DNA from 4 places in the Glutamicibacter sp. NPDC087344 genome. Region 4 is predicted to be linked to each of the others. Evidence: riboswitches for the same ligand, from Rfam matches in the RefSeq annotation. Region 4 holds a riboswitch; each other region holds the start of a gene.
What was found. Region 4 has a riboswitch for S-adenosylmethionine ahead of ACIOWL_RS11735 (acyl-CoA dehydrogenase family protein). Riboswitches for the same ligand answer to the same signal wherever they lie in the genome.
Positions count from the first base shown of each region.

Region 1: linked by a shared signal. The riboswitch ahead of ACIOWL_RS18270 (hypothetical protein) and the one ahead of ACIOWL_RS11735 (acyl-CoA dehydrogenase family protein) in region 4 are both predicted to bind S-adenosylmethionine.
Region 2: linked by a shared signal. The riboswitch ahead of ACIOWL_RS06415 (bifunctional o-acetylhomoserine/o-acetylserine sulfhydrylase) and the one ahead of ACIOWL_RS11735 (acyl-CoA dehydrogenase family protein) in region 4 are both predicted to bind S-adenosylmethionine.
Region 3: linked by a shared signal. The riboswitch ahead of ACIOWL_RS07820 (OsmC family protein) and the one ahead of ACIOWL_RS11735 (acyl-CoA dehydrogenase family protein) in region 4 are both predicted to bind S-adenosylmethionine.

Region 1 is NZ_JBIUXY010000012.1:53,887-61,026, forward strand. Features, by position in the region: gene ACIOWL_RS18255 (Lrp/AsnC family transcriptional regulator) at 82-567, opposite strand; gene kynU (kynureninase) at 645-1,955, shown strand; gene ACIOWL_RS18265 (amino acid permease) at 2,076-3,458, shown strand; gene ACIOWL_RS18270 (hypothetical protein) at 3,455-3,751, opposite strand; SAM riboswitch class IV at 3,771-3,917, opposite strand; gene ACIOWL_RS18275 (thymidine kinase) at 4,095-4,718, shown strand; gene ACIOWL_RS18280 (TetR/AcrR family transcriptional regulator) at 4,715-5,272, opposite strand; gene ACIOWL_RS18285 (gamma-glutamyl-gamma-aminobutyrate hydrolase family protein) at 5,315-6,076, opposite strand; gene ACIOWL_RS18290 (ammonium transporter) at 6,464-7,140, shown strand, end outside.
Region 2 is NZ_JBIUXY010000003.1:242,521-249,660, forward strand. Features, by position in the region: gene ACIOWL_RS06390 (aminoglycoside phosphotransferase family protein) at 1-793, opposite strand, end outside; gene ACIOWL_RS06395 (CPBP family intramembrane glutamic endopeptidase) at 884-1,666, shown strand; gene ACIOWL_RS06400 (GNAT family acetyltransferase) at 1,687-2,100, shown strand; gene ACIOWL_RS06405 (hypothetical protein) at 2,233-3,537, shown strand; gene ACIOWL_RS06410 (VOC family protein) at 3,629-4,273, opposite strand; SAM riboswitch class IV at 4,447-4,565, shown strand; gene ACIOWL_RS06415 (bifunctional o-acetylhomoserine/o-acetylserine sulfhydrylase) at 4,652-5,995, shown strand; gene ACIOWL_RS06420 (homoserine O-acetyltransferase) at 5,998-7,140, shown strand, end outside.
Region 3 is NZ_JBIUXY010000004.1:42,689-49,828, reverse strand. Features, by position in the region: gene ACIOWL_RS07830 (MarR family winged helix-turn-helix transcriptional regulator) at 1-362, shown strand, start outside; gene ACIOWL_RS07825 (SNF2-related protein) at 449-3,676, opposite strand; SAM riboswitch class IV at 3,826-3,947, shown strand; gene ACIOWL_RS07820 (OsmC family protein) at 3,979-4,530, shown strand; gene ACIOWL_RS07815 (TM2 domain-containing protein) at 4,663-5,439, opposite strand; gene ACIOWL_RS07810 (hypothetical protein) at 5,492-6,127, opposite strand; gene ACIOWL_RS07805 (hypothetical protein) at 6,127-6,603, opposite strand; gene ACIOWL_RS07800 (hypothetical protein) at 6,828-7,140, shown strand, end outside.
Region 4 is NZ_JBIUXY010000005.1:366,184-373,323, reverse strand. Features, by position in the region: gene acs (acetate--CoA ligase) at 1-1,207, opposite strand, end outside; gene ACIOWL_RS11750 (ABC transporter permease) at 1,278-2,114, opposite strand; gene ACIOWL_RS11745 (aliphatic sulfonate ABC transporter substrate-binding protein) at 2,120-3,136, opposite strand; gene ACIOWL_RS11740 (ABC transporter ATP-binding protein) at 3,224-4,045, opposite strand; SAM riboswitch class I at 4,051-4,152, opposite strand; SAM riboswitch class I at 4,419-4,509, shown strand; gene ACIOWL_RS11735 (acyl-CoA dehydrogenase family protein) at 4,527-5,870, shown strand; gene ACIOWL_RS11730 (LLM class flavin-dependent oxidoreductase) at 5,928-7,140, shown strand, end outside.

The DNA of each region.
Region 1 (7,140 bases), on a different contig from region 4:
AGGATTGAGCGCACCAGCATGGGGTGCGAAGCGCCAGCTGATCGGCACCAAAAATTTGGCCCGTGTTTACCCTGGGCTGGCTTAACGCAGGTGCTCAAAAATGATATTGGTTTGTGTTGACGAAAACGTCCGGTTGGCCCCCAGATGGGTGGCGACAAATCCACGCAGCTCATCGATGGAACGGGTCGCGACCCGCACCAGCAGGTCGGGGGTTCCGCCGAGCACAAAAACGTCGCGGACCGGGCCCAAAGCCGCCAAGGCCTTGGCGGCCGGCAGCATCCGATCCCTGGCCTGCGGGGCAACGATAATCGAAATCATCGCATTGACAGAAACACCCAGCAGCTTTTCGTTGATGCGGGCCTCGTAACCTTCAATCACCCCTCGGGTGCGCAGTGCCTTCACGCGGCCCAAGCAGGTTGAGGGCGCAAGTCCCACTCGCTGGGCCAAAATATTGTTCGCCAACCTGGCATCTGCGCTCAACTCGCCCAGGATGGCAAGGTCCACCTCGTCAACCTGAACAGAATTCGCCGCACCGGCGCCCATGTCCGTCCATCCTGAACTCTGCACGATTCTTCTCCCTAATCCTTTAGAAAAATTCGAGATTCACCAAACATTACCGATACTGATTCTACGATGGAAGGAGCATGGACGGCTTGAAGGAAGGGACTCACAGCGTGCAGTCGATACACACCCGCGAACACTTGGCACAGCGCGATGCGCAGGACACGCTGCGAGAATTCAAGGAGCGTTTTTCACTTCCAGAGTCGGTGATCTATCTGGATGGGAACTCCTTGGGCGCACTGCCTCGTGGTGCCGCCGAACGCGCCGCCGAGGTGGTGAACGCCGAATGGGGCCAGGGCTTGATCCGGTCGTGGAACGAGGCCGGCTGGTTTGACCTGCCACTGAAACTTGGCGACAAACTGGGGCAGCTGCTGGGAGCCAATCCCCAGGAAACCGCCATTACCGACACCACCAGCCTGAACCTGTTTAAGGCCCTGGCCTCAGCGTTGCGCACACAAAAAGCCGACTCCCCGCACCGTCGGGTCATCATCACCGAACGGGACAACTTCCCCACCGATATCTATATCGCCCAGGGGCTCACCGATCTGGTGAATTCGTTGTCCCAGGAAATCGGCGTGCCCTACGAGGTGAGGCTGATTGACGACGAGGCTTCGCTGCGCGCGGCACTCGATGAGGACACCGCCGTCCTGGCGCTCTCCCACGTGAACTACCGGACCGGTTCCATGTGGGACATGGCTGAGATCACCGCCGCCGCCCATGACGCAGGAGCCCTTGTGGTGTGGGACCTGGCTCACGCGGCCGGTGCCGTCCCGGTGGACCTGAATGGCGCGAACGCAGACTACGCGGTCGGGTGCACCTATAAATACCTCAACGGGGGACCCGGCTCCCCGGCCTTCATCTGGGTTAATGCCCGCCACCATGACCGGTTCTGGCAGCCACTGTCCGGTTGGTGGTCCCACAACGCGCCGTTCGCCATGGAGGAAAGCTACACCCCGGCCAAGGACGTGCGCCGGTTTATGTGCGGCACCCAACCGGTGACATCCCTGGCCATGATCGAGGTGGGCCTGGATATCGCGTTGGAAGCCGACATGGCCGCGGTGCGGGCGACCTCGCTGGAGCTGACCGACCTGTTGATTGAGCTGGTGGAAACCCACTGCGCAGAATTCGGGTTTGAACTGGTCACCCCGCGCGAGCATGCCCAGCGCGGAAGCCACGTGAGTTTCCGCCACAAACACGGTTACGAAATCATGGCCGCCCTGATTGCCCGGGGCGTGATCGGTGACTACCGCGAACCCGAGGTGCTGCGTTTTGGCATCACCCCGCTGTACATCTCGCGCACCGATATCTGGGATGCGGTGCAGATCCTGCGTGAGATTCTGCACACCAACGCCTGGCAACGCGAAGAGTACTCCCTGCGAAACGCCGTGACCTAGGCGCAATCTGCCAAACCCCGGATCTTCAACGGAAATCCGGGGTTTTGGCTCCCGAGTACGCTTAGTGGCGGCGTGTGTGCAGATTCCACGCGCCGCCTAGGCACGTCGTAGGGAGTAGCAGTGGCGCAACAGCCGGTTGGAACCGGGAGGCCAAGCACCGGCCTGAAGAAGTCGCTTTCTCCAGCGCAGATGGCCATGATCGCTTTGGGCAGCGCCATCGGCACCGGGCTCTTTGCCGGGAGCAAGCTTGCCATCGCGATGGCAGGTCCCTCGGTGATCCTCAGCTATGTGCTCGGCGGGGTGATTGCGCTGCTGGTCATGGGAGCGCTTGCCGAAATGACCGTCAAGCAACCGGTGGCTGGCTCATTCGGGGTGTATGCCGAAAAATATCTTGGCCGTTACGCCGGCTACCTGACCAAGTATATGTACTGGTCCGCATTGATTTTCGCGGTTGGCACGGAAGTCAGCGCCATCGGGGAGTACATGCAGTTCTGGTTCCCGCAGGTTCCCGGGCTGCTCTGGGTGCTGCTTTTTTCTGCCGCCCTGCTGGCGGTGAACTTTTCCAGCGTGAGGGTCTTCGGAACCACCGAGTACTGGTTCTCCGCGATCAAGGTGTTCGCGGTCATCGCGTTTATCATCATCGCCGCCTGGTTGGTTTTCCATGATCCGCACGACGGTTTCGGATTCGCCAACTACACCGTTGACTCGGGCTTTTTCGCTCATGGCCTTTCGAGGACCTGGAGCGCGGTGATCGTCGCGATCTTCTCCTACATGGGAATCGAAGCGATCTCCATTGCCGCCGCGGAGGCGCACAACCCTCAGCTCGCGGTACGCAAGGCGTTTAAAGTGTCGTTCCTGCGGTTGTTGCTGTTTTACGTTTTGACCATGGCTCTGATCCTGGCCATTGCCCCCACCAGCGAGCTGGTAGCCGGCGGGTCGCCCTTTGTGACCGTGATGAACCAGGTGGGTATTCCTTTCGCCGCATCGGTGCTGAATTTTGTGCTGATCATCGCCGCGTTATCCGCCATGAACGCCCAGCTGTACGCGGCGACCCGGATGCTGCATTCGCTGGCCGCGGCCGGACACGCACCGAAACTGGCCCAGCGCACCAGCCGCGCCGGCGCCCCGGTGCACGCAGTCTGGATGTCCGGCGGAGGAATCGCCGTGGCGGCCCTCGCCGTTGGCCTGGCGCCCGAAAGCGGGTTCGGGTTGATGATGTCCCTAGCCACCTTCGGCGCGCTGGCCACCTGGCTGATGATCCTGTTAACCCACGTCGAATTCCGCCGCCAGATCAGCGCTGAGCAGGGCACCTTGAACTTCAGGCTGCCGGGCTACCCGGCAGCCTCCGTCCTCGGCGCGGTATTGCTTGGCGGGCTGCTGCTCACTACGCTGTTTGTCCCGGAATTCAAGTTCACTCTGATTTTCGGGGTTCCGTTTGTGCTGGTCATGTCGGCGTTGTATTGGCTGGTTTTCGCCCGCCGGTCCGACGTGGGCCGGAATTAGGCGCGCAGCCGGAAAAATGAGCTTCCCACCAGCTGGTGGGAGCCCGGAATCAAGGCGATCTTCAGTCCGGGATTGAACTGCCCTTGAACCTGGATTCCCGAATCCACCGCGGAGCTCAACTTCAACGGGTCAACCGGTTCAAGAATCCATTCGCGCGGCCCGGCGCCGATATGAAGCAGCCCGGTTCCGCTGTCGAATTGCAGCCAGGCGCTGATCCAGTCGTTGGCGAAGCGGGGCAGCGGATTGATCAGGTTCGAGGTTTCGAGGGAACCTGCATATGTGGTGTTGTGCATGGGAACACACCTTTGCAACTTGTTGTCCTTGCCCGAAACACCTGGTGTGCCACGGGCCGCTTCGTCATCCGAGCCACCCGCCGTACAACTGTGTGGGGTTGGCGCCTGATCGGTCGGAGCCTTGCCAAGAACCCTTGTGGATTCCCAGCGATCAGATCTCGTGAAGCTGTCTTCATGGTATAAAACGATGCCGACAGGATGGAAGAGTTCTGCCCGCAAGGTGTATCGATGCTTCACAAAGATTCGCCGGGCGACACGGCACGTCATCTTCCACGGAGCCCGGAGGGCTAAAATCATAGGTGGCCTGCCGTTGGCAGGCCGAAGAATTTAGCGAGGGGCGAGCGTGGCCAAACTGTATTTCCGCTACGGGGCAATGAACTCGGGCAAGTCGACGAGTTTGCTGCAGGCCGCATTCAACTATGAGGAGCGCGGGCAACGGATCTTGTTGGCCAAACCCGGAGTGGATACCAAGGGGGACAGCTCGATTGTGTCCCGGCTCGGCCTGAGCCGAGCCGTGGACCTGATTGTGGGTCCCATGGATAACCTCCGTGAGCAGTTCGCCACGCTGGCCTCCGGCGATGACCCGCAGGCGCTGGTTCCGCACATTGACGCACCACCGGTGGCCTGCCTGCTGGTGGATGAAGCCCAGTTCTTGAGCCGTGAACAGGCTGATGACCTCTTGCGGATTGCGGTCCTTGATAACGTGCCGGTGCTTGCCTACGGTATCCGCACCGATTTCCGGACCCATGCGTTTCCGGGGTCGGCCCGGTTGATGGAGTTGGCTCACTCGCTGGAGGAGCTGAAAACCATCTGCCGGTGCGGGCGCAAGGCAATGTTTAATACCCGTCGCGTCGGGCAACAGGTGGTGTTTGACGGGAACCAGGTGGCAATCGACGGTGAAGACGTCTGGTACGAATCGTTGTGCGCCGCCTGTTATCTGGAACTATCCGGCGGAAAACTCGGTTAGCCTAAACGCTCAGCGGATTCCGGGAACAGCAGCCCGGCGACGGCCCGCTGCAGACCCCAATCGAACCCGTCGCTTTCCGATGAATTCACGTCCAGCTGGATCAGGTTCTGGCGGTAGGCCACCGAACCCAACACATGATTCAACAGCAACTGCTGGCCGAAGCGCGCCTGGTCTTCGCCCAGCCCGGCCTGCTGCAACAAGGCACGCAACTGCAGCACCGGCTCCAAGGATTCAACCTGCATGGCGCTGGCAACCTCAATCACCTCGGGGCTGTCCTGGATAGGCAGCAGTGCCAGGTACAGTTTGCGCATCAACTGCAGCACCGCCTCGCTGGGCGTGGCGAAGTCATCGGCCCGGACGGATAATGCGGGGGTGTTCAGCAGTTTCGCGGCTACCTGAGCCAGCAGCTCCTGCTTGTTTTTGACGTGCCAATACAGGGCACCCACCTGGACATCAAGTTCCTTGGCCAGGCGACGCATCGACAAATCAGCCAATCCGAACTGTTGCAGGATGTCGACCGCGGTATCCACGACCGTTAACTGAGTCAATGCCATGCCTCAAGTCTAGACGCACGGCATTAACTCAGGGCGCGGCGACTAGGCGTCAACCAGCTGATTTTCCGCGGTGTTACGTGGTGCCGGTGCGTGGTGGCCGAGTTGCCGGGCCAAACGCTGGATCAGCGGGCCCAGCTGGGTGTCTGCCGTCTGCGAGTGCTCTGGGTGCCACTGCACCCCGGTGAGCTTGGCGGTGTGGTGAACCACCGCTTCAATCACCCCATCAGCGGACCTGGCCACAATCTGAAGTCCGTCCCCAAGCGAGTCGATGGCTTGGTGATGGGTGCACTGGTGCGCGGAGAGGGCGGACAGGTCCACTGCCAACTCGTCGTCAACCACACTGACATGGGTCTGGGCGAACGGATCGGTTCCCTCGCCGCGGTGGGCCAGCGCAGGGTCAAGGTCCTGTATCAGGGTTCCACCCAGCGCAACGTTGATCAGCTGCAGTCCGCGGCAGATCCCCAGAAGGGGAGTATCCGTGGCGATCGCGTGGTGGATGGCCGCGATCTGGGTGCGGTCTGCCTGCGGCTCGTGGGAACCGGAACCCGGATAGGAAAGTGGTCCGTTGTATAGCTGCGGGTCAACATCCTCGCCACCCATGATGATCACCGCGTCCGAACGATCAACGATCTGCTGAAGCTGTTCCAAACTGAGCTGCCAGGAAGAGATCAGTTCCGGGAGGTGCCCGGTCTGATGAATCTGGGTGAGGGTATTGGTATTAAGCTCATCCAGTTCGAGCTGGAAGCCGGGGTTGTGCTCGCGGGTGTCGCGAATATGTAGAACGGCAATCTTCAACGGTTCCAAAACACACTCCAATTAGCCTGGGACCGCCCCGGCGGCTTGTGCCAGGGCGGAAAATTCGTGGGTTACCTGATCAGTGTAGGGTGGCACGATTTCCCGGCTGGGTCCTAAATGTTTCACCAGTATTTCACGGATCTCTTATATAGTTTTTCGCTAATAATCGCATTCTGGCGTGTATGAATCTGTCCTCAAAAATACGCCTGGCGGGAGTGTGTGGCAATAATATTTCCGACTGGGACACGCAATTTACACAGATTTCACGACACCGATATCTGGACCAAATGACGAAACATTCTGTTTCCTTGCAGAAACAGAAACGAAAGCACCGCGGAACCTTGCCTCGATAGTTTGAAGTCACTCGCAAACAAACTCTTCGAAAGGGGTCCCGTCATGGAAGCTGCTGACATGGCTTGGCTACTGGCGGCATTCGCCATGGTTCTGCTGATGTTTCCGGGACTGGCAATGCTGTATGGCGGCATGCTCAACGGACGCAACGTACTGAACATGATGCTGATGGTGCTCAGCTCTCTGGCTGTCACCGGCGTTGTTTATGTTGTTGTTGGTCACGGGCTAGTGCTCGGCGACTCCGTAGGCGGTCTGGGGTTGATCGGAAATCCCCTGGAGTTCTCCTTCTTCACCGACTTCATGAGTGATGACGAGGCAGGCGGGACTTTCTGGGCCGCGTTCTACGTATTGTTCGCCGCGATCTCCGCCGCGCTGGTGGCCTCGGGCGCCGCTGGACGTATGAAATTCGGATCATGGCTCGTTTTTGTGGCGCTGTGGATCCTGGTTGTCTACAGCCCGCTGGCACACTGGGTTTTCGCTTTCGACAACCCGGAAGCCGGAACCGTGGGCGGTTGGATGCGCAACCAGCTGGGCTTCCATGACTTTGCCGGTGGCACCGCAGTGCACATGAATGCCGGTGCCGCAGGCCTGGCGCTGGCAGTGGTCCTGGGACGGCGCAAGGAGCAGGCCGGACGCCCGCACAACCTGCCGCTGATGATGATCGGTGTGGGCCTGCTGGCCACCGGATGGATGGGCTTCAACGGCGGCACCGCCGGAGGCGC
Region 2 (7,140 bases), on a different contig from region 4:
TCAGCTTATCCACCCGGGGGTTGTCGCTGCGCAACAAGGTATCGGCAAGCCGTTCCAAACCCATCAAACCCAGCCAAATCCGCGCCCGCCGGGCCTGTTCGGCATCCGGGGCGATCTGCTCGATGAGATCTTGACCGTGCCATAAGGCGAGGTAGGTGGTATTCAGGGCCGGATCCCACGCACTGGCCAGGTCCCAATCGAGAATTCCGACCGGCTTTTCCCCGTCCCAGTGCATGTTTTCCCCGGCGAGGTCGCCATGAACCAAGGACGGCGGCACCGCTTCGAGCTGCGGAAGCTGCGCGAAAACGGATTTCGCGGCGGTGCGCAGGTCATGTGGCAGATATTCCAGGCAGCGTTCCTGCGCGGCCGGATTCCACCGGCCAGCAAAGGCGAAGGGTTCGGCCAGATCTGCCAGCAAGAAACTGATATCCACCGCGGCCAGGTCGCGCACGATCTTTTGCAACGTGGCCGGATCCCCGCGGTGCGGTTCGTGGGCCCGACCGGGGATGAAACTCATCGCGACGGCGTTGCGCCCATTGAACTGTGCAATCCCGCTGCACGCGGTGGGTACCAGATAGGGAAGTTGGGTGGCGAGCTGGTCATGGAGCCGGACGCTGCGCGGCATGTTGGCACTGGATACCTCGGTGCGTGCCATGCGGATGACCGCCTGCGTATTGGCCAACAAGACGGTGTGGGACTGGCCTGCCTCATTAACCGTTCCGTTGTCCCAGGACAGGTCGGGACAAAGCTGTTGTCCTAACCGAATTTCGGCATCGGTCGCGGGACGGGACACAAGCAACTCACTTCACACAGAACTGGCAACGGCTTCTACAGGCTACCGCACCACACTCGGTGCAGGGCGCCTACACAGGTTGCACGGTCTATGATCAACAACGTGAAGACACAGACCAGCGCCCAGGGTGTAGACCGGCGCACACTGAAGTTCGAGATTGTTTTGGTGATGGCGCTGAGCCTGGGACAGAGCGCGGTGTATTCGCTGGTCAGCTTCGCGGATAAGGTCACCCGCGCCCCGCTGGGTGAACAAACCACCACGATGAACAATCCGCTGAACACCCGCGAGTATTTTGACCTCACGTATCAGCTGCTGGATATTCTTTTCGCGCTGGTCCCGGTGGTGCTGGCACTGTACTTGATGCGGCGCAGCACCGGAACCAGCCTGCCGATGATCGGTTTCGATTTCCGGAAACCCGGACGGGATGCGCTGTGGGGCGCGGGCCTCTTTGCGGCCATGGGACTGGGCACCCTGGGGGTTTACGCGGCGGGGCGGGCGCTGGGGATTACCACGGCGCTGTCCACCGCAAACCTGGGGGATTATTGGTGGAGCATTCCGGTACTGATGCTCTCGGCCGCGAGGCACGCGGTGCTGGAGGAAGTCATCATGCTCGGGTTTCTTTTCACCTATGCCGGCAAGCTCAAAGTCGGCCTCTGGACAACCATCCTGGCCTCGGCACTGATCCGCGGCAGCTACCACCTGTACCAAGGAATAGGCCCGATGATCGGCAACGTCATCATGGGTGTCATTTTCGGTTGGTTCTACCACCGCTACGGCCGCGTCATGCCGCTGGTGATCGCGCACTTCCTGCTGGATGCCATCGGTTTTGTCGGTTATTTGGTGCTCGGCCCAGCGATTGGCATAGGCGCGTAAGCTACCCGTACCCTTGGAGCATGGATCTTATTGAGCTCTCCGAGGCCTGGGTGGATCGGGCCGCGGACCTGTGGGAACGCACCGGTTTGACCCGGCCGTGGAATGACCCGCACGCCGATGCCCGCAAGGCCCTGGTGAGCGAAACGTCCACCATTCTGGCATTTGTCCAGGGGGAGCGGCTGATCGCCACGGCGATGGCCGGAGACGACGGACACCGTGGCTGGCTGTACTACGTAGCAGTAGAACCCACCGCGCAATCCCAGGGAATTGGGAACCGCATCGTTCAGGAGGCAACAGCCTGGCTGCGTCGCAGGGGCAGCGTCAAGGTGCAGCTGATGGTGCGCACGGAAAATGATGGGGTCATCAATTTTTATGAAAAGTCGGGATTCGAGCACCAGGAAGTTGCGGTGTTGGGCAAAAGACTGAGTCCCTAGACCCCTTCATGGCACGCCGAATGGCGCATTGATCAGGAAAAGCGGATAGAGTTGCTCCGGTACAAATAATCCGCCAAACGGATGAAATCGTGGCTGACACAAGATTTTCCGGTCGAGATCTGAAGGGATGACATGCCATTCGCCGAGCTCTGGAGCTCCTCGCGTGCCAGCCTGGCATTAACGACGATGCTCATTGGCACCGAACTGCTGGCGCTGCTGATCACCGTAGAGACTGAAAGCATCAGCCCGGAAGGGCTGAGTGTCGCTTCCTCGGCCGGAGTACTTTTTGCCGGGGTGATCCTGGGAACCTACGCGGCCTGGGTGGGGAGCCGGTTTGGCCGTCCCGCGCTGAGCCGGGCCAGCGGCGCCCGCGAGGTGGTTGTGACATCCGTGAGGTTGCTCGCCCCGGCGTTGGTGATAGGCGCCGGCGCCTATCTATTGGGATATATCACCGTCATGTACCGGATGTACGAGTTTTTTGTCCCCGACCTCGCCCTGTCGTTGCTCGCCCTGCTCATGATTCTTGGTTTGTGCCTCGGCGGACTGGGGCTGGGATTGCTCTTGCCGCGCTGGCTGGCGCTTGGTTCAAGCATGGTGCTGTTCGCCGGGCTTCAGCTGTTTTCCCTCGTGGCGCCTGGGCCGGTGCTGAGCAACATGGCCGGACTCACCGGATGCTGCAGCCAGGACTCGGGTCCGAATCCCGGTGTCGTCCAGGCGGTAGTCCTGTGCTATCTTGGCTGGTCGCTGCTCGGGGCGCTGGCCATTTGCATCAAATCCAAGGGCACGCCTCGGCTCGCGCGCCGGGTGCTGTGCGTGGGCGGAGTTGTGTCGCTGGCGGTGTTGTGGGGCGGTGGAGCCCTCGCGGCGCAGAGCGCCGGGGCCGAACAAGAAGTCAGCCGCACTTCCCAACTCAGGTGCGAGCAGCCCGGAGACGGCCACGAGTACTGTTTCTGGCCTGCCGAAGCCAGCGAATGGGAGCTGGGCGGTCACAATATTGTCGCGGGCATCAAACGCCTGGAAACAGCTACCGGGATCAGCCAGCCGGCGGTGATCACCAGCAGCAGACGGCATGCCGAGGCAACGGGCGGCCTTCGTTTTGATTTCGAGGACCGCTATTCTCCCGAATCGGTGGTGTGGGATCTGGCGATGTCCCTGTCGATTAATCCCAGCGAGCAGTGCCTGAACACCTTGGAGCCAGAAGACGGCTCGACCGCTTCGGAACAGGTATATCCCTCGGCGCAGGATTCGATGTGGGAGCAGGCCAATCTGATGTATCAATGGTGGACAACCAAGGCAGACCGCGAATTTTTCGATTCGGACCAAGGCGAGAGTCTAGCTGCCCTGCTGGCACTGGATGAGCAGTCCCAACGTGCGTGGGTGCAGCGGGCGGCCGAGGGCATCAAATCCTGCCACGTGGTTGAACTGCCCGGGATCTAGGATCAGGATTCAGCGGCGGCAAGGGAAAAACCAAAGGTAGGTGGGGACGCCATTGTCCCCGCCTACCTTGGTGCTAGTGCATTTTCCGGTCCTACAGCACTACCAGGCCCTTGGCCGTAGCGAAGGTTACCGAAAGGATCCCCGGAGTTCCGTTGGGGGCCTGGTACTTGGTGGTGACCGGGCCCAGATTCACATTCTCGGGCTGGCCCAACCATTCGAGCACACGGTCGCGGGACCCGGCAATGCTGATCTCGCTAATTTCACCGGTTGGTTCCAGAGCTCGTGAGGGGTGCAGCTCTTCGGTTCCGTCATCCCAGCGCAGCAGGTAGGGGACCTGCGGGTCTGCGATCAGGCCCTTGATTCCAATCTGCTGCCAGGTGAGTTCGCGGCCGTCGGGGAACTTGCGATTCCCCGGAACAGCCTTGCGCCCCAGGCGTTCCTCCGCGCCGCTGAGGTCGTCCAATGAGACACACCAACCCATCCAACCGCCGCCCAGTTCGGAGCGGGCGCGCACGGCCTGGCCGAAAGGCGCCTTGAGGCTGGCTGGATGATTGAGCACCTCGACGACTTCAAGGTACTGGTTGTGCTTGAGTGGGAAAATTACATTGCGAGTTCCAAATCGTGGATGCACGCCTCCCTTGACGAATTCCAAGCCCAGAGACTCTGCAATTCTTTCAGCGGTTGGCAAGAGCCCATCTGGGCCGCATGCGTACGTAACGTGATCTAGCCTCATCATGTGCCAATCATGACAATATTGTGATCCCAGTCTCCACTTAGGTGATCCTAAGAATTATTCGCTCATCGAATTCTGTGCGACGGGTGGGGTATCTGCTGTGAATATGACCGATTGAGTCTCCAAAGCCCGCGTCAACTTGTCAAAATATTCGATTTTCAGGCACACTTGAGGCAGGTCATGAGTCCCAGTAACAAGCCCCGGCTTACTGGGCGGCAACCCTCCAACCGCGGTGGGGTGCCCCGGGTGAAGACCTGGCCCTTGAGTCATTCGGCTTAAAGGACAAGCGCGGGTTACCCCTCTGGCAAAACCTCATCGAGGTTCTGCTTGGTGGAGTGTCAGTGGTGTACCCCCATAGTTACAGAACTTTTGGAGGCTGCCATGAGCAACAACTGGTCGTTTGAAACCCGTCAGATCCATGCGGGCCAGAGCCCTGATCCGGTCACCGGGGCACGTGCCCTGCCGATTTTCCAGACCACATCATTTGTGTTCCCTACCGCTGAAAGCGCGGCCGCGCGGTTTGCCCTGCAGGAATTGGAACCGATCTACACCCGCATCGGCAACCCGACCACCGAGGCCGTGGAAAACCGCATTGCCGACCTTGAAGGTGGGGTGGGAGCGTTGCTGCTGTCCTCCGGGCAAGCGGCGACCACCTTCGCGATCTTGAACATCGCCGAGGCCGGCGACCACCTGGTTGCCAGCCCGAGCTTGTACGGTGGAACGCAGAATCTGCTGAAGCACACCCTGAAGAAGCTGGGAGTCGAGGTCACCTTCGTTGCCGACCCGGATAACCTGCAAGAGTGGCGTGACGCGGTCAAGCCGAACACCAAGGCATTCTTCGGAGAGACCATCTCCAACCCCCGCCAGGACGTCCTGGACATCGAGGGGATCTCCGCCATCGCCCATGAGGTTGGCGTGCCGTTGCTGGTGGACAGCACCCTGGCGACCCCGTACCTGATCCGCCCCATCGAGTGGGGTGCGGATATCGTGATCCATTCGGCCACCAAGTTCCTCGGCGGCCATGGCAACGCGATTGCCGGTGTCATTGTTGACTCGGGCAACTTCGACTTCGCCAAGGACCCAGAACGTTTCCCAAGCTTCAACACCCCGGATGAGTCCTACAACGGTTTGGTATTCGCCCGCGACCTAGGTGTTAACGGCATCCTGGGAGCGAACCTGGCTTACATTCTTAAGGCTCGGGTGCAGTTGCTCCGCGACCTTGGCTCCGCGCCGGCTCCGTTCAACGCATTCCTGATTGCCCAGGGGCTGGAAACCCTCTCGCTGCGTATCGAACGCCACGTGGAAAACGCCACCAAGGTGGCGAACTGGTTGGAAGCTCGTGCGGACGTGGAAACGGTCGCCTACGCAGGTCTGGAATCTTCGCCGTGGTTTGAGCGTGGCCGCAAGTACGGACCTCGCGGCGCCGGCTCGGTGCTGGCCTTCGAACTGCCTGGTGGGGTAGAAGCAGGAAAGGCGTTTGTCGACGCGCTGCAGCTGCACTCCCATGTGGCGAACCTGGGTGATGTCCGATCCTTGGTGATCCACCCGGCCTCCACCACCCACGCGCAGCTCTCCGAAGAGGAACGCCAGGCCGCCGGTGTGCGCCCGGGTCTGGTTCGACTCAGTGTTGGACTGGAAAACATCAACGATATTTTGGCTGATCTTGAGCTTGGTTTCCAGGCTGTGGCAGCACTCGAAGGCAAGGAATTGCAGGAATCCCGCTAGGTATGGCATCCATTGTGACTACAGAAGATACCCTCCACACCGAAGAACTCACCCACGGAACACATGGCATTTTGCGTCATGCGTCCGTGGGGGAGTACTCCTTTGAATTTGGCGGTTATCTGCCGCAAGTGACCCTGGCCTATGAAACCTGGGGCACCCTGAACGCCGACGGCAGCAACGCGGTACTCGTGATGCATGCCCTGACCGGAGACGCCCACGTCTCCCAGGGGGATTCGCAGACCGCCGGCTGGTGGGAAGATTTTGTTGGTCCCGGTCGCACTGTGGACACCAACCGATTTTATGTGGTCTCCATCAACATGGTTGGTGGTTGCAATGGATCCACGGGGCCTGCCTCGCTAGATGAGGATGGAGTTGCGTGGGGATCACGGTTCCCCTTTGTCACCATCAAGGATTCGGTGCGCCTTGAGCAACGACTGGCCACACAGCTAGGTGTTACTCGTTGGCACACCGTGCTCGGTGGATCGATGGGCGGGGCGCGTGCCCTGGAGTATGCGGTGGAGTTCCCGCAGCAGGTGGCGAACCTGGTGGTTATGGCTTCCACCGGGCAAGCCAGCGCCGAACAGATTGCGTTCGCGCAGGTGCAGACCCAGGCGATCCGCTTGGATCCGCATTTCGCCGGGGGAGACTACTACCAGAACCAGTCGCGCCCGGATGAAGGCCTCGGGTTGGCCCGACGTCTGGCGCACCTGACCTACCGTTCCGAGGCCGAGCTGGAATTCAGGTTCGGCCGCAAGGCGCAAGAAGGCGAAGTGCCGGACGGCCCCTTCGAAGGGCAACGCGGACGCTACCAGGTGGAAAGCTACCTCGATCATCAGGCAAACAAGCTGGTGAATCGTTTTGACGCGAACAGCTACCTGATTTTGACCGAAGCGCTGATGAGCCACGACGTGGCTCGCGGGTACGAATCCTTTGACCACGCGCTGGCCCGGCTGGAAGCGGTTAACGTCCTGGTGGCAGCGGTGAGCTCGGACCGTTTGTACTTCCCGGAGCAGTCGGTGAAACTTGCCGCGTCGCTGGCCGTCCCCAAACCGGTGCACTACATTGAGTCGCCCATCGGGCATGACGGCTTCTTGACCGATGCCGCACAGCTTGAAGGGGTGCTGCGCACCCTCGTTTTCAACGAG
Region 3 (7,140 bases), on a different contig from region 4:
GTGCCAAGATGATCCACCCCGATCTGCAAGATCCCGGTTACCGAATCCTGGCGGTTGTCATCAAGGAAGCCCCTCAGCAGCAAGGCGCGCTCGCCGAACGACTGCGTCTGGACAAGGCCACCATCTCCCGGTTGATCAACCATTTGGAGTCCTTGAAGCTTGTCACCCGCTCCCCCGACCCACGTGACGGCCGGGCCCAGCTGGTCTCTGCAACACCTGCCGCACGCGAGAAGTGGTTCGCCAGCGGCAGCGTACTGAGCCAAGAGCTACGCCACCACCTGGGTGACTGGGACACCGACGAGCTTAAGAGCTTCAGGGATCAATTGCACCGGCTGAACCACAGCATGGACGAGATCCTCTAATTCACGTGTTTAACGCCGCAAGCCTTGGCTCCGGGTACAGGTAGTATCCCTCAAACCAAGGCTTGCACTGGCACAGTGCCGAAGTATCAATCCATGAGTGCGAGGAAGTCATCCGCGCTCAAGGCACCGGACTGCATCGGGGCAGTTTCCTCACCCAGCACGTCATTAAACAACTGGGTCTTTTTGGCCTGAAGCGCCAGTACCTTGGACTCGATCGTATCCTTGGCCACCAACCGGTACACGTACACCGGTTTGGTCTGCCCGATACGGTGCGCACGGTCAATGGCCTGGGCCTCGGCCGCAGGATTCCACCACGGATCAAGCAGGATGCAGTAGTCGGCCGTGGTCAGGTTGATCCCGAATCCGCCGGACTTCAGCGAGATGAAGAAGACCGGGAAGTCGCCTGCGGTGAACCCATCAATCATGTCTTTTCGTTTGGGTCCGCTGGTTGCACCGTCCAAGTAACCGTGCTCAATACCCAGTTCTTCGGCAATATCCTTGGCTTTACTCAGGAAGCTGGTGAACTGGCTGAAGACCAGAATCTTGTGTCCTTCGGCCACCGCGTCTTCCATGAGCTCACGCAGCATCTCCAGCTTGGCGCTCGGAGCGTTTCCTTCATCCACGAGGGAAGGATCCAATGCCAGCTGACGCAGCAGGGTCAGCGACTGGAGGATCTTGAAGCGGTTGGAATCCACGTCATCATCCACCAGACCCAAAATTTCCTGCCGGACCCGCTGGAAACGACGGTCATAAGCCTTGCGGTGCGCCGGGTCCAGCTCAACTTCCAACACCTGCTCGGTTTTGGCTGGAAGCTCCGGGACCACCTGTTCCTTGGTACGGCGCAGCAAAAATGGACGCAGGCGTTTTTTCAGGCGCTCCAGGCGTTCGGTATCCCCGTCAGAGATCTGCTTCTGATAGTTGTCTTTGAACGCCTTCTGTCCGCCAAGCAGTCCGGGCGCGGCCAAAGAGACCAGCGTCCACAACTCCATCAGGTTGTTTTCCATGGGTGTGCCGGTCACCACCAGCTTGCACGGGACCGACAGCTGGCGAGCCTGTTTGTAGCCCTTGGAGGTGTGGTTTTTCAGCTGCTGAGCCTCATCAAGGATCATGACCGTGAATCCGGCTTGCTCAAACTCTTCAAAAGACAAACGGAAGATGGTGTAGCTGGTGACCACCAGCTGCGCATCCTCGATCTGATCCAGAACGTTCTGGCCAGATTTTTTGGCCGTCGAGGTAATAGATTGAACCCGCATTTCAGGCGCGAAACGGTGAGCCTCATTCACCCAGTTACCCACCACGGAGGTTGGGGCGAGCACCAAAAACTTTTGATCCGGATTTTCGATTCGCGCCTGTTCCAGGGCAGCCAACAACTGCACGGTTTTACCCAAACCCATATCATCGGCAAGCACGCCGCCTAGGGAATGGGTGCGCAGGAAGTTGAGCCAGGAAAGTCCCTGCTCCTGGTACGGGCGCAGCTCGGCTTTAAACGACGAGGGAAGTTCGACCTTCTCCAGCTGTTCCCCGTTGGTCAGTCCTGCCACGGCTTCAAGCCACTGGTTTTCCTGGGCTTCGATAATTCCCAGATTCACCAGTTCCTGCCACCAGTCGATACTCAACTTGTGGATGCGGATGCTGTTGCCCGACACAGAGCCAAGTTCGCCGGCTTCATGAACCAGCTGGCGCAACTGGTGGAATTCCGGCCCGTCAATGGGAATCACGGTCATGTCTTCAAGAACCAAGTACTCGTCTCCCAGCGTGAGTGCCGAGAGAAGGTCAGCGAACGGGACCTTCAGCCCATTGATGGAGACCTCCACCGAGAGGTCAAACCAGTCGCCGGTGCTCTCCCCCGCCTCGATGCTCACCGTGGCTGGTTCTGAATTCAGGGTGTAGTTCGGTACCTCGTCATTTCCCAGCACGTGAATGTCTGGGTGCTCTTCCAGCAGCGGGAGCAGGTACATGATGAATTCGATGGCTTGGGACTTGGTGAGGTTTTGTTCTGGAAAGACCCCGCTCTTGGTCGGCCGGCCCAAAGGCTCATCCCCACCGAGCTTGTCCTGCACTGAAGTGATAATTTCGTGCTCGACCGACTTCTGGCGTGGAGCTTTAGAACCGTAGTACCAGGCGAACCGAAGGTTCATTCCGGACTCGGTGTCAATCATCTGCAACTGGAGTACCGGCCGCGGGACCTCAGGCACCTTGTAGCTATTATCGGCGCTCCGCACCGGCGCGACCTGGCGCAAAGAATCGAGGTACTCCGTTTCGAAGTCTTCAATGTCAGAGGTTGGAACCAGCATGGCTCCCATGCTGAGAAAGTCCCGAATTTCGTGTGCCACGGCGTCCTCGAGTGGAGCCATTGACAGGTCTTTAGCTTTTTCCAGTGGTTTGTCGGAGTACACCACCAGGGAGGGAGGGCTGCCCAAAGCAATCACGTGATCGGCCTCGCCGTGTGGCCCGCGGAAAACACTTTCAATCGTCAACCCGCTCTCGCCACGTCGCAGGTCGAGGAAGGCCGAGCCCTTGAGCTCGGACAAGGAAACCACGTTTCGGTTGTTGGAGTTTCCGTTGACAACCTGAACTCCTGATTCAAGGATCACCTCAAAGGCTTCACGCAGATCCTTGCCCGGCAGCCTATTCAGGCTGACCCACTCGGACGTGTCCCAGACGTGCCCGTACTGGTCGTGCTGTGCGCGTTCGCTGAGCATCACCAGTTCATTGACCGCGCGGCGCTGCGCCTTGGGGAACCGGTCATCAAACATCAGCCCACGCCATGACACCCCGGTTTGCACCCAGGGGCTGCGCGCCCCCTTGCGTGCCGGACGCGCGTTGAGGTGAAGGGTGGGCCGGCCGTAGCTGGTGCCGGCAGTCACCTTCAGGATCAGGCCGAGCGGTTGCTCTTCAATGTCTTCCTCGACGTCATTGTCCCTGGGTCCGGAGGGCAATATTCGTTTGAGTGTGCGGGCCCACTGGGGGGCGGGTTGAGCTTTCCAGGTGTTTTCCGGCTTCACCTCGCTAGAGACGGTAAAACCTCCACCGCTGATTTGTGTTGCCGCCACCAGCATTGCGGCGACGTGCTCACAGGAGTACTCCTCCGGGTGCTCTTCGCAACGGCTGCTGAAGCTGATGTTGGTTCCCTCGATAGACAGCTGCACTATCACCAAAGAGCCTGCGACCCAGCCGGAGATAAAAGAGAGTCCCGGAGTATTGCGTCGTTCGTTGATGGCAACCTGCCCCGCGTTGGCAAGCCGCCAACCTTCGGTAAATTCCGAATCGGTGACCAGGGTCTGTGCGGCAACGGGGGTCAGCTGATATTCCATACACACAACTTCACGGGTAGAGGTCCGCTCCATAACATCGCGGAAATTCACATCCATTCTATCGAGGGAACCGACAGTTCGCCGTGTGACGAATCGTGAAGTTGGCTATTTACCCAGCATGCCGAGAACCGGTAGAAAAGTAACTACTGAATCACGAGTTCCAATCGAATAAGCCCTGGCTGATTGGACGGCAACCCTCTTCGCGTCATTGTGCGGGGTGCTCCAGGTGATGATTCGACGGACCTGAAAGACAGGTTCGTAAGCGATGGCGCCCCTTGCGCCAGAAAGGGGATTTATTCCTCATGTCTAACGCAGCTTCCACTCTTTCCATAGCCGAAGATCGTTCCGCACGCCTGCAGCAGGCCGGTACCGGTTGGGGTGAACGAATCTCAGCAACCGCAGATAATGCCAAACTGACATTCACGGTGCAGGGTGAAGGTTTTGGTTCGGTGGCCAGCAACATCGTTGCCGGGAAGCACACCTTTACCGTGGATGAGCCAGCGGCTTTGGGTGGAGACGACGTTGCCGCCAGCCCTGTTGAATACGCGCTGGGCGCCTTGATCTCATGCCAAGTGGTTGTCTACCGCCTCTACGCCGAGCAGCTGAACATCCAGGTTGACGACGTGAAGATTGTAGCCGAGGGCCACCTTGATGTGCGCGGCCTCTTTGGCATCGATAAAACCGTGCGTCCGGGCTTCACCTCGGTTGATCTCGACGTGCAGATCACCGGCCCGGAGACGGCCGAGCGTTATGACGAACTGCGCCAGGCTGTTGACGCCCACTGCCCGGTCTTGGACTTGTTCGCCAACCCGGTTCCGGTCACCACCGCTGTCACTCTGACCCCGGCGAACTAAAGCTTTCAGCTTCTGCCTCACACCAGGCATCAATGCAATAAAAACCCGGGTGGGCTCTCTTCCCCATGATGAGAGCCCGCCCGGGCGCATTTCCGTGCTCACCGCCCCAACGGCGAGACACGAAACCTTTGGTTAGCGCTTCTCTTCGATGGTGATGCTCCACCCGTCGAAGTTCGCTGCAGTCACGTCAAGGAAATAGGTGCCTGCCGACTTGTGCAGCGCGGTTTCTTCTTCCACCGGCCCGTCAAGCATGACTTCTGGGAGTCCGCCGTCCTTCATCAGGTCGGTTCCCTCGGTCAAGAGGTAGATGGCTCCAATGGCCATGTCTTCGCCACCGGTGAAGCTGTAGGTCATCCGCGCCTCGGCACCGGTCAGTTCAAACACCTTGCTGGACTTGTCGGTTTTGCCGTCAAGGACAATCACTTCCTGCCACGAGGTTTCAGCCTTTTCTTCCTTGGCTGCTGGCTCCTCTTTGGCTTCGGCCGGCGCTGCCTTGCTTTCGGTTTCGCTACCGGTAGCTGGCAACTCAATGGCCGAGGACGACGACGCACCGTCAAAGCCTGCAGTACTCGCGTTGACCATACCGCCGATTCCGCCAATTACCACCAGCACAATGCTGATGATCCAGGCCACCACCTTGTGTTTGGCATAGCCTTCCAGCGGGCGGCGGAACTTGTCCGTCATGCCGCCACTGAGGATGATAATCAGGTCGATCAGGGCCCACAGGCCCAGACCGCCGAAGGTGAACAGTTTCAGCAGGCCGGTACCCACCTTGCCCAGGTAAAAGCGGTCAACGCCGAGGGCGCCCAAGAACAGGGACAGCAACCAGGTTGTCAAGAACGACTTGGGTGGCAGGTACGGAGCAGGGTGCTGAGCCATAGGCGCAGGCTGCATATTGTTGTAGCTCATGATGATTCCTTTGATTTGTGATGATCAATGACGGTATGCGCGCCACTGGGTGTTATTGCTTGACCCAGGTACCGCAGCGCACCGATTCGAAGTCTTGGCCCTTTGAGACAGTCACCGTGGGACGGCCGCCGCCGGGGATGCCGTTGTTGATGATGTCGTCCCCATTGGTCCCGGACTTGAGCACGGCCCAATAGCAGTTGCTGCCTACCGCTTCCTTGGCCCGGTAGGTCCCGGCCTTGATGTCGGTGCCCACCGTCCAGATGCCGTCGCTGACGGAGTTCGCTTCCTGCTCAGCTTCAACGGTGCCAACGGCCTTTTCACGGGCCAGCACCGCAGCTTCGGCTCCGTCAAGCTCTTCGTCGCGTTCATCCAGCGTGGCGGAACGGGAATCAAGGTCTTTGCCCTGTTGCTCCAGCTCGGCCTCTCGGTCCGCAAGACCTGATTTCAGCTCGGTGAGCTCCGCACTGAGCTCGTCACGTTCGGCGAATACTGCCGTGGTGGTGTCCGAGAGCGCCAGATATTCTTCGGATTCCTTGGGATCCGGGATATTCATCCCCCAGAAGACCCCGCCTCCCAAGGCTCCAATGACTAGGACCGAACCCAAGACAAGTCCCCAACGCTTTTTCTTGGTTTTCGGTTCTGCTGGCAGTTCTTCTGGCACCGGGTTCAGTGGCTTGAGCGTACTCATCAGTTTTTCGCCCCTTCAATCAGGATGTTGATTCCGCTGTCCGGGTGGTAAGACCAGCTGGCCTGCAATCCGTCCCAGGTATCTCTTTGGGTTCCGTCCAATGCGCGAGTCCGGCTCATCTTCTGCTGAGTAACCTCGGGGACTCCGAGCTCGTCTAGCATGCACAGGTAGGAAAAGTAGTTGCTGGTTCCAGAGTCAAAGGAGTCCTCGCCCTTGGTGTCCAGCTCAATCGCGGCGCCTCCGTCCATGACGGTGTAGCCTTCGGCATCCATGCTGCAGTTTTCCACGGCCTGGTCAATGACCTTCTGGCTCATGGCCGAGCTGCTCACTCCCCCGCCAGAGGCCGTGACCCCGATCAGCAAGCCTAGAACGGTGCCGGCTGCAAGACCTGCCGAAGCTGGAATGATCCACGACTTCTTGGGACGCTTGCTCAGCATTTCCGGCGGGACGTAAGGTCCCTGCAACTGCGGTTCCACTAGGGCCTCCTGGTGCGAGTGAGTGATGATGTGGACGAAAACGTACCTGCCAGGAGTCGAAATCCGAGGGGGGGTGTTTTCGTCGCGAAACCAGCATGCAACACGACTTCGACATTTTGATACTAACTTGCTGATAATGGGGGTTATCAGCTCATGCGGTTGTCATCTGAAGGCGTTTTATTAGGATTGAGTCATACCGTTCGCGCGTTCCAAAGGAGGCTGTCATGCAGGCACAGGATTTGCTGTCGCTGTCAGACATTGCGCGTCTCGCCCAGGTACAGCGACCGGTAGTCACCATGTGGCGTTCACGCAGTCGCGGGACCGAGACGCCCTTTCCCGAGCCGGCGCATACCACCGGCTCGCAAGACCTCTTCAGGTCAGAAGAGATTGTTTCCTGGTTGCAAGCTACCGGACGCGGCAACAACCCGGAGTTTGATGCAGACGCGGCGGCGTTCTCCAACATTGCACGAGATAACTTCCACCCGGTCACCGCGCTGCTGGTACTCCAGCAGCTCTGGGGCCGGCCATTCCAGGGCC
Region 4 (7,140 bases):
CCATGGCGATGCCTTCAGGGGTATCGCGCCCCACCTGGGCGCGCAGCCAGCGCCACGCTTCGGGGTTCACCGATTCACCCACCGTGCCGCCAAGCCGGATGGAGGACAGGTCGTACTCGGCGGGAATCCCGTCCGGGAACCAGCCCATCAGGGAACGCACCAGGGTAGGTGCGGTGTAGTAGCTGCTCACCCGGTAGCGTTCAATGATTTCGAAATGGCGTGCTGGGTGCGGCGCGTTGGGCACACCCTCGTAGATGACCTGGGTGGCGCCGTTGGACAGCGGCCCGTAGATCTCATAGGTGTGCGCGGTAACCCACGCCAAGTCGGCGGTGCACCAGTGCACATCATTCTCACGCTGGGACTCATCCGGGTTGGCGAACAGCAGGTTGTAGCTGAAGACCGCCTGGGTGAGGTAACCGCCGGTGGTGTGCACCAGCCCCTTGGGCTGTCCGGTGGTGCCGGAGGTGTACATGATGAACAGCGGGGTTTCGGAATCGAAGTACTCGGCGCGGTGTTCGGTGCTCTGTGTTTCAACAACCTCATGCCACCACACATCGCGTTCGGCGTTCCACGCGATCTCATCACCGGTACGGCGGATGACCAGCACCTTTTCGATGCTGTTCTCACCGGAGACCGCGATATCCGCATTGTCCTTCACCGGGACCGAACTTCCGCGGCGGAACTGCCCATCCGTGGTGACCAGCAGCTTCGCCTGGGTGTCTTCCACCCGGAACTTCAGTGCCTCGGCAGAGAAACCGCCGAACACCAAGGAGTGGATGGCGCCAATGCGGGCGCAGGCAAGGGTGATCACCACCGTTTCGATAAGCACCGGCAGGTAGATGACCACCCGGTCGCCCTTGGTGATGCCCAGTTCACGCAGGGCGTTGGCGGCCTGGGAGATCCGATCCTGCAGGTTCTGGTAGGTGACCGTGATGCGGTCGCCCGGCTCGCCCTCAAAATACAGTGCGACTTTCTCACCCTGGCCAGCGGCCACATGCCGGTCGGCGCAGTTCACCGCCGCGTTGAGTGTGCCGCCGAGGTACCAGGAAATCTGGGGTCCGCGCTGGGCCTGCGGATCGGCCGGGATGATCTGGCTGGTGGTGTGCCAGGGGGTTTCCCAATCGAGAAGGTTTGCTGCCTCGTCCCAGAATTCGTGGCGGGCTTCCTTGGGTGCGGCTGCGGTGTTGGATGCCAATTCGGTGGTCATTGCAGTTTTCCTTGAGTTGAAAATGGGCGGTGAGAAATGGATTAGTGAGGGGGTAGTCCTGCAACCGGTTTTAGGTCCAGCGCCGGATGGCCCAACGTTCGGCGACCGAAAGCAATGCGTCGGTGATCTTGCCGAAGATTGCAAGCAGGATGATGGTCAGGATCAGCCGGTCAAGCCGTCCGTTGTTCTGCGAATCGGTCAGCAGGAAGCCAAGCCCCATGGAGGCGCCGAGCAATTCGGCGGCCACCAGGAACAGCCATGCTTGGGCCAGTGCCAGCCGGAGTCCGGAGAAGATCGAGGGGACCACCGCCGGAAGCTGAACCGTGCGCAACAGCCGGAGCCCCTTGAACCCGAAGGAACGGGCCGCCTCCACCAGATGCGCGTCAACGTGGCGCAGGGCCAAGGAGACCGTGGTGAAAACCGGGAAAAATGCGCCGATGATGATCAGGGTGACCTTCGAATCCTCACCCATCTTCATCCACAGCACCAGCAACGGAACCCACGCGAGTGAAGGCACCGCACGCAGCGCGCCGATGCTCAGGCTCAGCAGCGCATCGGCGAGCTTGGACAAGCCAACCAGGGCACCGAAAAGCAACCCGAGCAATGAACCGATCGCGAAGCCCAACAGCACTCGCTGGGTGGAAATGCCGATGTGTTTGCTCAGGTCCCCGCCGTCAAACAGCTCTCCGCCGGCCGCGATGACCGCTGCGGGGGTAGGAAGGGACCACGGAGCCACAATGCCGCTGACCGTGACATACTGCCACACCGCAATGATCACCACGGGAAGAATTAATGACAGCAACCACTTGGGAGCCTGCAGGATCTTGGCGGCAAAACCGGGTTTATCCTGCGCGGATCGTTTGCTGGTGGTGCCAGCTGGTTCGGAGAGCTGGGTTGGACTGGACATGGGGATTATTCTCCGGAGACGTTTTCGGCGTTGGCCTTGGCGGCGAACTGGTCGTCAACCAGGGTCTGAAGCGCCTCGTCAACGGATTTCTGCTCGGACACGTCGCCGCTGGCCACCAGGGTTGGTCCGATGTTGCGCAGCACCGTGGTGAAGGCTTCGCCCGGAACGGTGTCGACATCCAGGTTTGAACGCTCGCTGATCACGGTTTTGGCGACTGCGGTATCCAACCCTGCAACCTCGGCCAGGATGTCTGCGGTTTCATCCGGGTTTGCGACAGCCCATTCACGGGCCTTTTCATAGGAATCAACCACCAGCTGGGCCAGCTCCGGGCTCTCTTCAATGAAGTCCGCGCGGGCATTGAGGGCACCGTAGGTGTTGAAATCCAGGTTGCGGTAGACCAATTTGGCGCCGTCCTGCTCAGCGGCGGCCATGATCGGATCCAGGCCGGACCAGGCATCCACCGAACCATTGGCCAGGGCGGTGCGGCCATCCGCGTGCTGCACGTTTTGCAGCGTGATGTCCTTTTCGCTCAGCCCGGCCTCTTCCAAGGCCTGCAGCAGGAAGAAGTAGGGGTCGGTGCCCTTGGTCGCGGCGACCGACTTGCCCTTCAGGTCTGCCGGGCCGGTGATATCGGAATCCTCATTGACCACCAGCGCAGCCCACTCGGGCTGGGAGTACAGGGCGATGGTTTTGATGGGGGAGCCGTTTGAGCGAGCCAGCAGCGCCGCCGAGCCGGCGGTGGAACCGATCTGGACGGCATCCGCACGCAGTGCTTCGTTGGCCTTGTTGGAGCCGGCGGACTGGATCCATTCGATGCTGACGCCCTGTTCCTTGGCGGCTTCATCCAGCCAGCCCTTTTCCTTGAGTACCAGGCTCAGCGGGTTGTAGGTGGCGAAGTCGATGGACAGTGTTTTGCCGTCTGCGGCGGCGTTCTCGCCGGCGCAACCGGTCAGGGCCAGGGCGCCAACTGCCAGGGCGGTCAAGGTGAGGGCTGAGCGGCGGGTGAAACGGTGTGCGAACATCAATAATTCCTTGATTTGTGCGTGCGAGTGTAGCGGTTGTGCGAACACAACCGTGCAAAAAGAGTCAGTGCGGGGCGAACGCCCGGATTAATGGTTGGTGGGATCTACACCCAGCAACCCGAGCAGGTGCGCACGGTGCGCGATGAACTTTTCATCGCTGTGGCTGCGTGGGTGGGAGGCCGCCAATTTCAGATCCTCGATCACCGTGGCGCCCTGTTGTCCCTCGGGTCGTCCTAGGACAATCACGCGGTCCGCGAGGGTCAGCGCCTCGTCGACATCGTGGGTCACCATCAGCACGGTGGTGGGCAACGATGCATGGATGGACAGCAGCAGATCTTGCATTTTCAGCCGGGTCAGTGCATCCAGCGCTCCGAAGGGTTCATCCAGCAGCAGCACCCCGGGGCGGCGGGCCAAGGCCCGGGCCAGTGAAACTCGCTGCGCCATACCACCGGAAATTTCGCGTGGCCGCAGGTCCGCGGCCTGGGTCAGCCCGGTGAGTTCCAGCAGCTGGTTGATCAGTTCGGCACCATCGTGTTTGGCGGTTTTCGGTGCCAGGCCCAGCGCAATGTTTTCGCGAACCGAACGCCAGGGAAGCAGGCGCGGCTCCTGGAAGGCCACCGCGCACAGCTCGTTGATTCCGTTGACCTCGCGGGACCCGGTGAGCACCGCGCCACCCGTGGGATGGTCCAGGCCGGAGACCGAACGCAGCAGTGTTGACTTGCCGCAGCCGCTGGCGCCGAGGATTGCCACAACCTGTCCTGCCTCGATGTGCAGGTTGACCTCGCTGAGCACCAGACGCTGTTCCTTCTTGGTGGTGAAGGTGCGCGAGACATTGTGGAAGTCAACGGACAGCGCGCTGGATGTTCCGGTGGTAGCCGTTTGCTGAGGCAAGGCATAGGCAGTAGCCATGATCATCTCCATCGGTCCTGGCGGTAGCACCGGCCGTGAATCCGTGAATCCAACGGTGGTTGCTGCGGCGTCATAGAGCCAGATCTCTCGGCCGCTCGGGATGGTTACGTATCTATTACACGCATTCGAACGATTTTGATGCAAATCTTGCGTAACATGAAAATTCTTCGATCAACCGGCGAAAACTGTGAGAAATTTCGTTATTTATTTCATTGAATGCTGGTTTGATCGATTTTTTCGCCTCACGTGTGGCTCATCTTCGGCGGTTTGTCGCTATGGGCGTTAGCCGGGCTGGAGAGTTTGGGTCTTTTCCGCGACGAAATATGACTTCGGGGCTTGGATTAGCCCGAATATTACGGCTACAAATGATTACGACCCATCCAGAGCGGCCGAGAGATCTGGCTCGACGACGCCGCAGCAACCACCCACCCTAGGGACGGTGCTACCGCCAGGATCGATGGAAAGAATCGAGGACTTTTGTATGTCTTTTGGCGCACCCCAAAACGATTTTGAGGTGGACTTTAACGCGCTGAGCACGCCGGGGGCCGGTAATGCTCTGGAGCTGGATCAGTTCACCGAGGAACGCCCGACCCGTCAATTGCTGAAGGTGACGCCGGGTCCGGGAGCCGACGAGGACTACGAGCGTCTGGCAGCAATCTTCCGCCCGGTATTCGCGCACATCGCCTCCGGGGCCAAGGATCGGGACAGCAATCGCATCCTGCCCTTTGAACAGGTTGGACTGCTTAACCGAGACCGATTCGGCGCATTGCGGCTGCCGGTCTCGGAAGGCGGCCACGGCGCCCGGCTCAGCGACGTTTTTCGCCTGCTGATTGAACTTTCCGAGGCCGACTCCCACGTGGGGCAGCTCTGGCGGGCGCACATCGCATTTGTTGAAGACGTGCTGCGTTTGGAAGACCCGGAACTGCAAGCCAAGTGGTTCGCCCGCATTGCGGCGGGGCAGATTGTCGGCAACGCCTACACCGAAAAGGGCGGAAATGCGCTGGGCGCCCTGAACACCAAGGCAAGCCAGGTGGACGGCCGCTGGGTAGTCAACGGTGAAAAGTTCTACTGCACCGGAACCATCTTCGCGGACTGGACCACCGTCGCGGTGGCCCACCCCGAACGCCCGGGGCGGCAGATCGCCGTCGTTTCAACGCAGCACAGCGGGGTCAAGATCCTGGACGACTGGGATGGGTTCGGCCAGGGACTGACCGGCACCGGAACCACCGAATTCCACCAGGTTCCGGTGGACAGCTTCATGCCTGAAAACCCCAATGATCCCGAAGCCGCAATTTTCCAGCTGGTCCTCATGGCGGTGCAGGCAGGCATCGGCCGGGCGGCGCTGAACGATATGCGCAGCTCCGTCCAGTCGCGCACCCGCAGCTTCAGCACCGGCACCGGTGTTCCGGTGCACCGCGAACCGCAGGTCTTGCAGTTGGTGGGGGAGGTCTCCGCGGAGGTGTTCGCCGCGGATTCGGTGGTCATCGGCGCCGTCCTGGAGGTCGAATCGGCGTTGAATGATACGCACCTGAACGCCGAAGAGCGTTTTGCGGTGTGTGAACTCGCCGCCAACCGGGCGCAGACGATTGTGCAGCCGCTGGTCATCGGCGCCACCAGCAAACTTTTTGACGGTTTGGGCGCCTCCTCCACACGCAGCAGCTGCAATATGGACCGGCACTGGCGCAACGCCCGCACCATCGCCACCCACAACCCTGCCATCTACAAGGCCCGCATCGTGGGCGACTATGAGATCAACGGGGTTCAGCCCCAGCGGCTTTCGGTCACCGGCGAACTCGGCGGCCCATCCCAGGCCTACACCATCTAGCCGTCACGGCACACCCAACAAACTTCTACCGCAGAACTACGAATAAGGGGCACCACCATGAGTGAGAACCAGCCAACGAACCCGCAGCGTGAAATCCTCTTTAATGCCTTTGACATGAACTGTGTCGCCCACCAGTCCCCGGGGCTGTGGCGCCACCCGCAGGACAAGGCCGCGGACTACAAAACCATTGGCTACTGGACCCACCTGGCCAAGGTGCTGGAAAAGGGCAAGTTCGACGGGCTGTTCATCGCCGATGTGCTGGGCACCTACGACGTCTTCAACGGCACCAACGAGTCTCCGCTGCGCACCGGCGCCCAGGCTCCGGTGAATGATCCGTTCCTGCTGGTCTCTGCCATGGCGGCAGTCACCGAGAACCTCGGTTTCGGCGTGACCGCCGGCACCGCCTATGAACACCCCTACCCGTTCGCCCGCCGCCTGGCCACCTTGGACCACCTGACCAACGGCCGAGTCGGCTGGAATGTTGTCACCGGCTACCTGCCTTCGGCGGCCCGCAACATGGGCCAGGAAGACCAGATGGAGCACGACGAGCGTTACAACCACGCGGATGAGTACCTCGAGGTCATCTACAAGCTGCTCGAAGGTTCGTGGGAAGACGATGCGGTGCAGGCGGACAAGGAAACCGGGATCTACACCGACCCGGCCAAGGTGCACCCGATCAACCACGACGGCAAATACTTCAAGGTCCCGGGCATCGCCATCACCGAGCCGAGCACCCAGCGCACACCGGTCATCTACCAGGCTGGCACCTCGCCGCGCGGACTGAAATTCGCGGCCCAGAATGCAGAGGCTGTTTTTGTCACCAGCCCGACCCGCGAAATGCTCAAGTCGACCGTCACCAAGATCCGCGACCATGCAGAGGCCGCCGGTCGCGACCGTTACGACGTGAAGATCTTCGCCATGCAGACCATTGTGACCGCCGAGGATTCAGCAGCGGCCCAGGCAAAGTACGAGGACTACAAGTCCTACGCCGACATCGAGGGCGCGATGGTGCTGATTTCGGGCTGGATGGGTATCGACCTGTCGACCTTCGACCCGGATGACGTGATTGGCAACGACGTGAAGTCCAACGCCATCCAGTCTTCCGTGGCGACCTTCCAGAAGGCCAGCGGCGACGAGGGCAATCCGTGGACCATCCGCCAGCTTGCCGAGTGGGTTGGTGTGGGCGGTTTCGGTCCCATCACCGTGGGCTCGGGCGCGGAGGTTGCCGAGAAACTGATCGACTGGGTGGATTACACCGACGTTGACGGCT